Regions from separate parts of the Acidiphilium sp. genome, predicted to be linked through region 2. Evidence: predicted binding sites of a transcription regulator. Region 2 holds the regulator's gene; the other holds the start of a gene.
What was found. Region 2 encodes HrcA, which represses chaperone genes, less so after heat shock. Its sites were predicted from a motif close to GTTNGCACTCNCNNNNNGNGAGTGCNAAC; they were not measured.

Region 1: groES (co-chaperone GroES) is a predicted target of HrcA. The motif match lies at 1,207-1,235, and genes of this name have one in related genera.

Annotation. Positions count from the first base shown of each region.
Region 1 covers NZ_JBMFGY010000007.1:22,537-29,354, reverse strand. Annotated here, with positions in the region: gene ACP5E6_RS02410 (hypothetical protein) at 1-122, opposite strand, end outside; gene ACP5E6_RS02405 (usg protein) at 777-1,034, opposite strand; gene groES (co-chaperone GroES) at 1,310-1,627, shown strand; gene groL (chaperonin GroEL) at 1,667-3,316, shown strand; gene ACP5E6_RS02390 (TMEM175 family protein) at 3,432-4,007, shown strand; gene ACP5E6_RS02385 (WD40 repeat domain-containing protein) at 4,305-5,333, opposite strand; gene ACP5E6_RS02380 (CobW family GTP-binding protein) at 5,676-6,686, opposite strand; gene ACP5E6_RS02375 (O-antigen ligase family protein) at 6,683-6,818, opposite strand, start outside.
Region 2 covers NZ_JBMFGY010000055.1:4-6,821, forward strand. Annotated here, with positions in the region: partial or broken gene gltB (glutamate synthase large subunit) at 1-2,705, shown strand, start outside; gene rdgB (RdgB/HAM1 family non-canonical purine NTP pyrophosphatase) at 2,840-3,466, opposite strand; gene rph (ribonuclease PH) at 3,456-4,178, opposite strand; gene hrcA (heat-inducible transcriptional repressor HrcA) at 4,385-5,476, shown strand; gene ACP5E6_RS10105 (MaoC family dehydratase) at 5,473-5,919, shown strand; gene ACP5E6_RS10110 (YncE family protein) at 5,954-6,818, opposite strand, start outside.

The sequences.
Region 1 (6,818 bases), on a different contig from region 2:
CGCACGGCCTCCTCGCCGCTGGTGCCAAAATCTCCTGCGAAACCGGGAACCGGTGCCGAAGCCCGTCCTCCGACCACGGCCAAATCCTCCGCCATTGCCGACATCACCAGGCGGTCCGTCACAGCGGCCTCAAGTCGCGCCCCTACCCCCGCGATTGCAGCCCGATAAAATGCGCCATAACCACCACCGAAATCACGATACCAACTTTGGAATCCGGCCGTTGCAAACGGAATCAAATCGATCACCGGTGACACAACCACCGCTTTGCCCAAGCGAACCTCGAATGTATTGAATCGCGTATGATCGGTTGCATCGTAAGAGGGCAACCCGAAACCGGGGCTGCTCTGGTGATACCCATGATAAGCCAGAGGTCCGCCGGCGAAATCATAGATGACACCGGTATAAATGCCTGGAATTCCTAAAACGGGCCCCACACGCGTGACGGCCGCCGAAAATGCCGGCAGGGACCCTCGTTCCTGACCTGACGTCTTACCGAAATTTTCACGATACTGCGTACATTGCACAGCAATTCCGAGCGAAATCCGTGTTTCGGCGGCAACGATGCCAGGATTCAGTCCGACCAACGAGCCATCGGACCAGGCGACCGGGGATGCCGCCAAAAACAGCCCCGATGCAGTCGCCACTCTGAAGACCCAATTGAAACGCGACATGAAACGACCTCGTGCTGAGGTATCTAACGCATTGAATCGTTAAAAAGCGCCTAACAAACGCGGCGCACGTTTCGGAAATTCTGCTCTGTAACCGCCGTGCTACGCTTACTGTAACGTCAGGAGTGTGCCGTGCCGCATCTCGCTGGGCGAAATCAGCGCCGCAGATCCTACCCGCACCGAATGCAGCTTCCCCTCGATCTGACGCGCCCAGAATGCCAGAAAGTTGTTCAACACCGGATACCGCGGCGCGATGTCCAATTCCTGCCATACAAAACTCTGCAACACCCCCGGGTGATCCGGCAAATGATACAAAATCTCCGCAGTCGTCAGTCGATATCCTTGTAATTGTTTGCTTAAGTTCATTGAATCCCCTCGTCAAAACCGGTTGGCCGAACCACGAAGTGGCGTCCCGTCCCAATGACAATGCCATGACAACCAGGGGGTTTGGCAAGAAAATTATGCGTTATCAACGTATTAGCACTCACCGCCCGAAAGTGCTGCCGGACTTGACAAAAAACCGCCCTGGCTATAATGGATTGGCACTCTCCGGATGAGAGTGCTAGCAGCGTGTGATGCCTTTTAAGGGTCAGCGTTGTTGAGCCAGTCAATCACATACGACGCAAATCAGGAGCGATCCGATGAAATTCCGTCCCCTCCACGACCGCGTGGTCGTCCGCCGGCTGAACGCCGAGGAAAAGACCGCCGGTGGCATCATCATCCCCGACACCGCCAAGGAAAAGCCGATGGAAGGCGAAGTCATCGCCGTCGGTGCCGGCGCGCGCAATGAAGCCGGCGCCATCGTGGCGCTCGACGTCAAGGCCGGCGACCGCATCCTGTTCGGCAAATGGTCTGGCACCGAAGTGAAGCTCGACGGCGAAGAGCTGTTGATCATGAAGGAATCCGACATCATGGGCGTCATCGAAGGCACCCCGGCCGCCAAGAAAAAGGCCGCCTGAGCCTTCCCGACCTCATAATTCTCTAAAAGGAACACAATCATGGCTGCTAAAGACGTTCGTTTTTCAGCCGATGCCCGTGAGCGCATGCTCCGCGGCGTCGACGTTCTCGCCAACGCGGTTAAAGTCACGCTCGGCCCCAAAGGCCGCAACGTCGTGCTCGAAAAGAGCTTCGGCTCGCCGCGCATCACCAAGGACGGTGTCACCGTCGCGAAGGAAATCGAGCTCGCCGATCGTTTCGAAAACATGGGCGCCCAGATGGTCCGCGAAGTCGCTTCGCGCACCAACGACCTCGCCGGTGACGGCACCACCACCGCCACCGTTCTCGCCCAGGCCATCGTCCGCGAAGGCGTCAAAGCCGTCGCAGCTGGCATGAACCCGATGGATCTGAAGCGCGGCATCGACAAGGCCGTCATCGCCGTCGTCGAAGAACTGAAGAAGCGCACCAAAAAGATCAACAACCCGACCGAAACCGCCCAGGTTGGCACCATCTCCGCCAACGGCGAAGCCGAAATCGGCAAGATGATCTCCGAAGCGATGCAGAAGGTCGGCAACGAGGGTGTCATCACCGTCGAAGAAGCCAAAGGCATCCAGACCGAGCTCGATGTGGTCGAGGGCATGCAGTTCGACCGCGGGTACGTCTCGCCCTACTTCATCACCAACCCGGAAAAAATGGTCGCGGACCTGGATAACCCCTACATCCTGATCCACGAGAAAAAGCTCTCCGGCCTCCAGCCGATGCTGCCGCTGCTCGAATCCATCGTCCAGTCCGGCAAGCCCCTGCTGATCATCGCCGAAGACGTCGAAGGCGAAGCCCTCGCGACCCTGGTCGTGAACAAGCTGCGCGGCGGCCTCAAAATCGCAGCCGTCAAGGCGCCGGGCTTTGGTGATCGTCGTAAGGCGATGCTGGAAGATCTCGCGATCCTCACCGGCGGCCAGGTCATCAGCGAAGACCTCGGCATCAAGCTGGAGACCGTCACGCTCGCCATGCTCGGCCGCGCGAAGAAGGTGTTGATCGAAAAGGAAAACACCACCATCGTCGAAGGCGCCGGCAAAAAGGCCGACATCACCGGCCGCTGCAACCAGATCCGCGCACAGGTCGAGGAAACCACCTCGGACTACGACCGCGAGAAGCTGCAGGAACGCCTTGCCAAGCTCGCCGGCGGCGTCGCGGTCATCCGCGTCGGTGGCGCCTCGGAAGCCGAAGTGAAGGAGCGCAAGGATCGCGTTGACGACGCCCTGCACGCAACTCGCGCAGCCGTCGAAGAAGGCATCGTCCCTGGCGGCGGCGTCGCCCTCGCCCGCGCCTCACTGATCCTCTCCAAGGTCAAGGCCGACAACGACGATCAACGCTTCGGCATCGATATCATCCGCAAGGCCATCCTGGTCCCGATGCGCCAGATCGCCGAAAACGCAGGTGAAGACGGCGCCGTGATCTCCGGCAAAGTGCTTGACAAGGACGATTACGGCTGGGGCTTCGATGCCCAGTCCGGCGAGTTCAAGGATCTGGTCAAGGCCGGCATCATCGACCCGACCAAAGTTGTCCGCACCGCCCTGCAGGACGCCGCCTCGGTGGCCGGCCTGCTGGTTACCACGGAAGCCATGGTCGCCGAACGCCCCGAGAAGAAGGCGCCTCAGGGCGGCGGCGGCGGAATGGGCGGCATGGGCGGCATGGGCGATATGGATTTCTGATCCATCGCCTCCCGCTGATACGTCAAAAGGCCGTGGAGCAATCCACGGCCTTTCTTTTTGTCGAACCATCCCTCCCACGTTGCACCGATTTCCAAACCATGAAAAAATCGCGTCGATGGAAAAAGACCGCCTCGCCGCCTTCACCGATGGCGTCATCGCCGTCATCATCACCATCATGGTGCTCGACCTGAAACTGCCGCACGGCACCACCCTCGCCGCGCTCGCAACCGCAGCCCCAACCTTCGTCAGCTACATCCTCAGCTTCATCTACGTCGCAATCTATTGGAACAACCACCACCATTTCTTCCAGCTCGTCCCCCGCGTCACCGGCTCGATCCTCTGGGCCAATCTGCACCTGCTGTTCTGGCTGTCACTCATCCCCTTCGCCACCGCCTGGGTCGGTGCCCACCACACCGCCCCGATCCCGACCGCCCTCTACGGCGTCGCCCTGCTGTTGCCGGCCCTCGCTTGGTACGCTCTGCAAACCGCCATCATTCGCACCCAGGGCAAGACCTCTGCCCTCGCGAAGGCGCTCGGCCGCGACATCAAAGGCAAGGTCTCGCCCCTGCTGTACCTAGGCGGAATCGGGCTTGCGTTCATCGACACGGCGCTCTCCGATGCGCTCTATGCGATCGTGGCACTGCTCTGGCTGATCCCGGATCGCCGGGTTGAAGCCGCCATCTCCGCATAACGCGCTTAGAGCGTTATGCTTTCAGCCTAACGCTCTAGCTCTATATTTTTTCGAGCGATTTCATGCGATTATGCTGCCGCTGCTGCGTCAACTTAATCGCATATCGCTCTAAGCGCGGCATCGTTCTGAATGACAGGGACCGACCCCTTGATCGACTGGCAGGACCAGGACGCCACTACCCTCGCGGCGCTGATCCGCGCGGGCGACATTTCCGCCGCCGAGCTCCTCGAAGCGGCCCTCGCACGGATCGCGGCAGCGGCCGCCCGACGGCTCCTCCGGCGGGGTATCGGATTGCGGCTACCGCGCGGGGGAAAAATCCACAACCGCGGTGAAGCCCGTTTCAGTGCCAAAGACCAGGTGGCTACCGCTGGAATTCCAGGCCAGGGCGGAGACCGGGCCGTTGCCGGCGGCGGCGATCGGCAGGACGCGTTCACGCGTGATGTCCGCCACCACGACCATGCCGTCAGCATAGCCGGCGGCGACGATTTCGTTCTGTGGATGGCAGGCGATGCGCTTGACCAACGAGGCAGAGGCGGCGAGTTCGAGCGGGGCCTTGCCCATCGGGCCGCCGCCGAAAAACGGCCATAGGATGATCGCCTCGGCCCCGGCACTGGCCAACCATTTGCCAGAGCGGGTGAAGCCGAGCGATTCCGGTTTGCTCGGGTAGCCGCTCATGCGCATGTGCTGACCATCAGGCAGTTTCCAGCCGTGCAATGCATTTTCCTGCATCGCAGTGACAATGGCATCGAGATCGGGATGCAAAGCCACGCCGATGTGACTGCCCTTCCATTCCAGCACCTGCGGTTTGGCGTTCTCCGAACGGACGAACCACAGCGAGGCACCGTTGTAATGCGACGCGGCAATCCGGCGCGCCTTGGCATCGAACGCCAGCCCCGACACGGTGGACGGATGCGCCAAGGTGCGGACTACCGCCCCGGCGCTATCGATCAGATGCACATTCCGGCCGACCGCAGCGGCGCGGAGCGGGGATTTGCGATCGGGCACGGTGGCGACATGATCGACCCATTTCATCCCATAGCTTGCGATGATGCTCGGACCGGTCGCTGGATCGATGCGACGGAGATGCCCATCATCGCCGCCGGTCAGAAAACCCGCCGCATCAACGTCCGGCGTGAGCGCGAGAACCACACCATCGTGCAACGCGTGCTCGTGCCAGCGTCCGGCCGCGATGTCGCGCAGGACGACACGGCCATCGCCCAATGCGACAGCAAAATGGGTGCCAGCGCGGTTGAAACAGGCGGCTGTGACGTGAGCGTCATATTCATGGATGACGCCGCGTTTTTGCAGGAGTTCGTCGGGGGTCATTGGAGGTGGGAAAGATTAGGGGAGAAGAAGGCTTCTTTTTTGTAAAAAAGAAGCAAAAAACTTTTTTTAATTTGGGGCATGGGTGGTCTCAAGACTGGGGGCCAGATGGATGGAGGTTTTTGGGTTCGTTTTTACGGACGGGGACCGTTTGCTTTGCCTTTCTTTGCCTGTCGTTTTCATGTCGTCACGCAACGTTCGCCGGGTTGCTTGTGAAGAGGAAGCAGAGAGATTTTTTTATCTGGGACATGGGCGGTTTCACGGCTACAGGCCAGACGAATAGAAGTTTTTTGCTTCTTTTTTTCAAAAAAGAAGTGCTTCCCTGCCTTACCTGCGCGTTCTTCCTCAAGCTGCCACGCAGCTTTCGAATCCACGGCGCAGTTGTGGGCGGTTGAGATTGCGGCCGATGAAGACGATGCGGCTTTCGTGGGGTTCGTCGGGTTTCCAGGGGCGGATGAAGTCGCCGTCGGCCATCATGTGGACGGCTTGGAAGGCGAAGCGGCGGGGTTCGTCTTCGAAGGCGAGGATACCTTTGGTGCGGAGGATATCCTGGCCTTGGGTGGCGAGGATGCCGCCGATCCAGGCGTTGAATTTTTCGGCGTCGAGCGGGGTTGTAAGGGCGAGGCTGATGCTGGTCATGTGTTCGTCGTGGGTGTGGGCGTCGTCGTCGAGGAAGTCGGGGGTGGATTCGAGGATTCGGTCGAGGCTGAAGGCGTTGATGCCGAGGAGTTTATCGGCGGGGATATCGGCTTTGGTGGCGTGGTGGATTGTGGCGTAGCGGTTGATGCGGCGGATGTCGGCTTCGACGGCTGTGAGTTCGTCCTGGGTGACGAGGTCGAGTTTGTTGAGGACGATGACATCGGCGAAGGCGATCTGGTCGGTGGCTTCCTGGCTGTCGCGCAGGCGGGCGGGGAGATTTTTGGCGTCGACGACGGTGACGATGGCGTCGAGTCGGGTTTTGGATTTGACGTCTTCGTCGACGAAGAAGGTTTGGGCGACGGGGGCGGGGTTGGCGAGGCCCGTGGTTTCGACGATGATTCCGTCGAATTTGCCGCGGCGTTTCATCAGGCCGTTGATGATGCGGATGAGGTCGCCGCGCACGGTGCAGCAGATGCAGCCGTTGTTCATTTCGAAGACTTCTTCGTCGGTATCGACCACGAGGTCGTTATCGACGCCGCGTTCGCCGAATTCGTTGATGACGACGGCGTAGCGTTTGCCGTGGTGTTCGGTGAGGATGCGGTTGAGCAGGGTGGTTTTGCCGGCGCCGAGGAAGCCGGTGAGGACGGTGACCGGGACGAGGTCGGTCGCGGCGGTGGTCGCGCTTTCGGTCACGGGGGCGGTCGCTGTGTCGGTCATGGGGGCGCTCCTGTCAGGATGAGGGCGTGTCGTTCGCGCTGATATAGGGCCTGGGGTTCGGGCGGGCCAGATTGCGGCGGGGATTGCGGGTCTGCGCTGGTGAAGGCGAGGCCGAGGCCGAGCATGACGAAG
Region 2 (6,818 bases):
TGCGCGCCGCGATCGAACGCATCCGGCGCGAGGCGGAGGAAGGTGTGCGCGCCGGGCGGACGCATATCATTCTGACCGACGAGAGTTTCGATGAGGCGCATGCGCCGATCCCGATGATCCTGGCCACCGGTGCGGTGCATACGCATCTGGTCCGGCAATCGCTGCGCACGTTTACCAGCCTGAACGTGCGGGCCGCCGAGTGCATGGATGTGCATTATTTCGCCGTGCTGATCGGAGTCGGCGCCACCACGATCAATGCCTATCTCGCGCAGGAAAGCATCGCGGATCGGCATCGGCGCGGTCTGTTCGGCGCGCTTTCGTTGAAGGAATGCGTCGGGCGCTACAAGAAGGCGGTGAGCAAGGGGTTGCTCAAGGTGATGTCGAAACTCGGCATCTCGGTGATTTCATCCTATCGCGGCGGGTATAATTTCGAGGCGATCGGGTTGTCGCGCGCGCTGGTGGCGGAGTTTTTCCCTGGCATGCTCTCGCGGATTTCGGGGATCGGTCTGCCGGGGATCGCGCATAAGCTGCTGGAATTGCACGCGACCGCGTGGGATTCCGATGCGGTGACTTTGCCGGTCGGCGGGGTGTATCGGCTGCGGCGTCAGGGTGAGACCCATGCGTTCGATGGCGGCATGGTCCATATGCTGCAAACCGCGGTCGCGACCGATAGTTACACGCTCTACAAGAAATATACCGATGCGGTGCATGGCCAGGCGCCGGTCGCGCTGCGCGATCTGCTCGATTTCCGGCGCGAGGGGCGGACGGCCATTCCGGTCGATGAGGTCGAGAGCATCACCGAGATCCGGAAGCGGCTGATCGCACCGGGGATCTCGCTCGGCGCGCTCTCGCCCGAGGCGCACGAGACGCTGTCGATCGCGATGAACCGGATCGGCGCGCGATCGGATAGTGGCGAGGGTGGTGAGGATGCGGAGCGCTCCAAGCCGCGCGCCAATGGCGATAATGCATCCTCCGCGATCAAGCAGATCGCATCGGGGCGGTTCGGGGTCACCGCGGAATATCTGAACAACTGCCGCGAGATCGAGATCAAGGTGGCGCAGGGGGCCAAGCCGGGTGAGGGCGGGCAGTTGCCCGGTTTCAAGGTGACCGGGCTGATCGCCAAATTGCGCCATGCGACGCCGGGGGTGATGTTGATCAGCCCGCCGCCGCATCATGATATCTATTCGATCGAGGATCTGGCTCAGCTTATTTATGATTTGAAGCAGATCAACCCGCAGGCGAGCGTGTGCGTCAAGCTGGTGTCACGCTCGGGGATCGGCACGATTGCGGCGGGCGTCGCGAAGGCGAAGGCCGATGCGATTTTGATTTCGGGCCATTCCGGCGGCACCGGGGCGAGCCCGCAAAGCTCGATCAAATATGCCGGATTGCCCTGGGAAATGGGGTTGTCGGAGGCGCATCAGGTGCTGATGCTCAATCGGCTGCGCCACAAGGTGAAACTGCGCACCGATGGCGGGATCAAGACCGGGCGGGACGTGGTGATTGCGGCGATGCTCGGTGCCGAGGAATTCGGCATCGGCACCGCTTCGCTGGTGGCGATGGGCTGCATCATGGTGCGGCAGTGCCACTCCAACACCTGCCCGGTCGGCGTGTGCACGCAGGACGAGGCGTTGCGGGCGAAGTTCGAGGGCACGCCTGAGAAGGTGATCAATCTGTTCTCCTTCATCGCCGAGGATGTGCGGCATATTCTGGCCTCGCTCGGGGTGAAACATCTGGCGGATGTGATCGGGCGGACGGATTATCTGCAACAGGTGTCGCGGGGCTCGGAGATTCTCGACGATCTGGATCTGAATGCGCTGCTCGCGCAGGCCGATCCGGGGCCGCATGCGCGCTATTGCACGCTCGAGGGCCGCAACGAAGTGCCGGAGACGCTCGATGCGCAGATGATCGCGGATGCCGGGCCGTTTTTCGAGCGCGGTGAGAAGATGCAGTTGCAATACGGTATTCGCAACACGCATCGGGCGATCGGGACGAAATTCTCGTCGCGGATCGTGCGCAGCATGAAGGGGATGGACCTGATGCCGGATCATGTGACGGTGCGCTTGCGCGGGGCGGCCGGGCAGTCGCTCGGCGCGTTCGCGGTCAAGGGGCTGAAGCTCGAAGTGTTCGGCGATGCGAACGATTATGTCGGCAAGGGGCTGTCAGGGGCGACCATTGTGGTGCGGCCGGCGCCGTCTTCCAACATGGTCAGCAACGAGAATACGATCATCGGCAATACCTGCCTGTATGGCGCGACGGCCGGGAAGTTGTTCGCCGCCGGGCGGGCGGGCGAGCGGTTTGCGGTGCGCAATTCGGGTGCGCTGACGGTAGTTGAAGGATCGGGCTCGAATGCCTGCGAATATATGACCGGCGGCACGGTGGTCATTCTCGGTGCGACCGGCGATAATTTCGGCGCGGGATTCACCGGCGGCGTTGCGTTTGTTTATGACGCCAACGATGATTTCGAACTGCGGATCAATCCGGAGACTCTGTTGTGGAATCGGGTGAGCGAGGCTTACTGGGCCGAACAATTGCAGGATCTGGTGCGCGAGCATGTGCGCGAAACCCAGAGCCGCTATGCCGAGGCGCTGTTAGCCGATTGGGATCGAACGATGCAGCGGTTCTGGATGATCGTGCCGCGGGATTATGCGAAGTTTCTGCCGGTTCCGATGCGAGACGAGCAGCGGATGCGAGTGCCGGCTGAATGACGGGATGGTTGACGGGTGAGCATAGGGGATTGATCGCCTATTGGATGTCTCGGACGATCTTTAGAGCGATATGCGATTAAGTTGACGCGACAGCGGCAACATAATCGCATGAAATCGCTCGAAAAAACATAGAGCTAGAGCGTTAAGCTGAAAGCATAACGCTCTAATGGGTCCGACGGGAACAATGCGGCGAGCACCTGGCGCAAGGCGCGACCGCGATGGCTGATGGCGGCTTTGGTTGACTTGTCCATCTCGCCGAAGGTCAGGGCAGAACCGGTGGGGATGAAAATCGGATCATACCCGAAGCCACCGCTGCCGCGTGGTGCGGCGGCAATGGTACCATGGCAAAATCCGAGATAGGTCGCGGTGTCGCCTGACGGCGCGGCGAGGCAGATGGCGCAGACAAAGGCGGCATGGTCGGTTACGCGCGTTGCCGCGATGATGTTTGCCAGGGCTTGAGGGTAACCGCCGGCCTCGATCGCGAAGCGAGCGGATCGCACACCGGGAGCACCGCCCATGGCGCTGACCGAAAGGCCGGAATCATCGGCCAACGCCCAATCGCCGGTGGCACGCGCGGCCGCGATGGCTTTGATCTGGGCGTTGCCGGCGAAATCCGGCGCGGTTTCCGCCGGTTCGGGCAAATTCAGTGCACCGGATGCCACGCAGTTCAGCCCATGCGGGGCGAGCAACAAGGCGAACTCGGCGAGTTTGCCGACATTGTGAGTGGCGATGATCAGGCGCTGGCCGCGTTCAGGCGGCATCGATCGCCGCCGTCTGTGCCGTGAATAGCGCCGCTGTACCGGTGCGGGCGAGGGCGAGCAGGGTGGCGAACGCCGCTTCGTCGAAGGTCGATTTTTCGGCGGTCGCCTGGATTTCGACGATGCCGCCGGCGGCGGTCAAGATGAAATTGGCGTCGGCTTCGGCGTTGGAATCCTCGGCGTAATCAAGATCGAGCACCGGGGTGCCTTCGTAGATGCCGCAGGAGACGGCGGCGACCTGGCCGATCAGCGGGTTGGCCTTGATGATGTTATTGGCCTGGAGTTTGCGGATGGCCAGCGCGAGAGCGACGTAGGCCCCGGTGATGGCGGCGCAGCGGGTGCCGCCGTCGGCGTTCAGCACGTCGCAATCGAGGGTGATGCTCATTTCGCCGAGTAGTTTGCGATCGACCACGGCGCGCAGGCTGCGTCCGATCAGGCGCTGGATTTCCTGGGTGCGACCCGATTGCTTGCCGCGCGCGGCTTCACGGTCACCGCGGGTGTGGGTGGCGCGGGGCAGCATCCCGTATTCGGCGGTGACCCAGCCGAGGCCGGTGTTGCGCAGAAAGCCGGGGACGCGGGATTCGACGCTGGCGGCGCACAGCACTTCGGTGCCGCCCATGCGGATGAGGGCGGAGCCTTCGGCGTGGTGGGAGAAGCCGGTGACGATTTCGACGGTGCGGAGCGCGTTGGCGGTGCGGTTGCTGGGGCGGGTCATGGAGGCTCCGTAAGGAAGGGTAAAAGGGAAGACTTCTTTTTTGAAAAAAAGAAGCAAAAAACTTCTGTTAGTCAGGTTCACGGACGTGCCGGGTGCACAGACCAGCGGATGAAAGTTTTTTGCTTCTTTTTTTCAAAAAAGAAGTGCTTGCTTCCCCTCGCCACCCGCCGCTTGATTTCCGCCCCGCGATAGCCTCTTCTGAGCAAATGGACCAGCCACCGCCGCGCAATGCACGCAGTTTTCAGTCGGGTGCGCCGATCAAGACGCCGCCGGGGCTCGATGCGCGTTCGGCCGCGGTGTTGCGCGAGATCGTCGAGCAATATGTCGAGACCGGTGAACCGGTGGGCAGCCGGACCTTGTCGCGGTTGTTGCCGATGGGGCTGTCGCCCGCGACGATCCGCAACGTGATGGCAGATTTGACCGATGCGGGATTGTTGTTTTCGCCGCATATCTCGGCGGGACGCCTGCCGACCGATCGCGGATTGCGCCTGTTCGTGGACGGGTTGCTGCATTTCGGCGAATTGTCCGATGAGGAGCGCGAGCGGATCGAGGCGGCGCTGGCGCAATCGGGGCGGTCGGTGCAGGACACCTTGACCGAGGCTTCGACCTTGCTTTCTGGGCTGTCATCGGCGGCGGGGATCGTGCTGGCGCCGAAATCGGAAGGGGCGGTCAAGCATATCGAATTCGTGCCGTTGAGTTCGGGGCGGGCGCTGGTGGTGCTGGTGTCGGCCGATGGGCAGGTGGAGAACCGGGTGATCGAGACGCCACTCGGCCTGCCGCCTTCGGCGTTGCAGGAGGCGAGCAATTATTTGAATGCGCAGCTATCGGGTCTGTCGCTGGCGGATTTGCGGGTGCGGGTGGCGGCGGACATGAAGGCGGATCGTTCGGCGCTGGATTCGATCGCGGCCGGCATTGTCGAGGCGGGGTTGGCGACCTGGTCCGGCGAGGGGCGTGGCGGTTCGTTGATCGTGCGCGGGCAGGGGCGGTTGCTCGCGGATATCGACCAGGTGGAGAAACTGGCGTCGTTGCAGCAATTGTTCGAGCGGCTGGAGGCGCAGGAGACCATGCTGAAGCTGCTTGAACTGGCGGAACGCTCGGACGGGGTGCGGATTTTCATCGGCGCCGAGAGCGGCTTGTTCGGGGCTTCGGGCATGTCGATGGTGGTCGCACCCGCGCGGAACCGCAATGATCGGATCGTCGGCGCGATCGGGGTGATCGGGCCGAGCCGGATCAATTACGGCAAGATCATTCCGGTGGTGGATTATACTGCCCGGGTGATCGGGCGGCTGCTGGGATGATTCTGTATTTCGATGATCTGAGCGTGGGACGGCAATTCGAAAGCGCCAGTACGGTGATGGATGCGGCGGCGATCAAGGCGTTCGCCGCTGAATTCGATCCGCAGCCCTTTCATCTCGACGAGGTGGCGGCCAAGGCAACGCTGTTTGGTGGCTTGGCGGCGTCGGGCTGGCATACGGCGGCGGTGACGATGCGGCTGCTGGTCGAGAGCGTGCCGGTGGCGGGCGGGATTATCGGCGCGAGTAACGAGATTGCGTGGCCGCGTCCGACCAGGCCGGGGGATGTGCTGACGGTGTTCAGCGAGGTGATGGCATTGGAGCCATCCGCTTCGCGGCCGGATCGTGGCCGGGTGGTGATGCGCAGCGAGACGCGCAACCAGCGCGGCGAGGTCGTTCAGGTGTTGACGGCGCGGCTAGTGGTGCCGCGCCGGCTGGAAACGCCTTAAATCTTGCCGGTCTCACGTTTCAGGGAATGTTTTGTTAACTTTTACCTGCTTTAACCACGAGGATATGAAAGCTCCCCGGGACAAACTCCATCTTGCCGTGGCTTTTCCCCGGCGCCGGCGGCAGGATTTTCATGATGGTGGCCGCTGAGAGATAGGCGGTCTGGGTGGCCTGGTCGAATGCCATGGTTCGGGCGCTGGGGGCGGTTTTCAAGGTCTGGACGATTTTATAACCATGCCGTCCGGCTGCGCCGATGATGGTGAGGGTACCATCGATGCTGGGGGCGAAGGCGATGTTGTAGCGCGGATCATAGCGCATGGCGTCGCAGAAGGCGGGGATGGGCAAGGTGGCGAGGATGCGGCCGTTGCGGTCGTTCACCACATCGACCGAATGGTTACGGCAGGACACGAACAGGCGGTTACGGGTACGGTCGATTGCGAGGCCGGTGGGGCCTTGGCAGCTTGGGGTTAGGTTGATCCGGCGGGTAATGGTCAGAGTGCGGGTATTGACCACGGCGATCTGGTTGGCCGATTTGAGGTTCAGATACGCGCGGCCGCGTCCGTTCACCACGATGAATTCGGGATCGGCATGAAAGGGGATGCGTCGGATGATTTTACCGGTGAACCCGTCGATCGCAAACAGGGTCTGACTTTTTTCGTTGGGGACGAAGATTCGTTGGGTCGACGGATCGTAGGCGATCGCGTCCGGCCCTGGGCCGACATTGATGGTTTTGATGGGTTTCAGGGTTTTCAGACTGAACATGGTCACGGTGCCGGCGATGCCGGCGGTGGCGAAACCGCGAGCGAGGCGTGGTGCCAGGGCGATTCCGTGGGCGCCGTCGATCGGAGCGATGGTGCTGATGAGGGTGCCGGTTGCGGTGTTGATCACCGCCACGCGATTG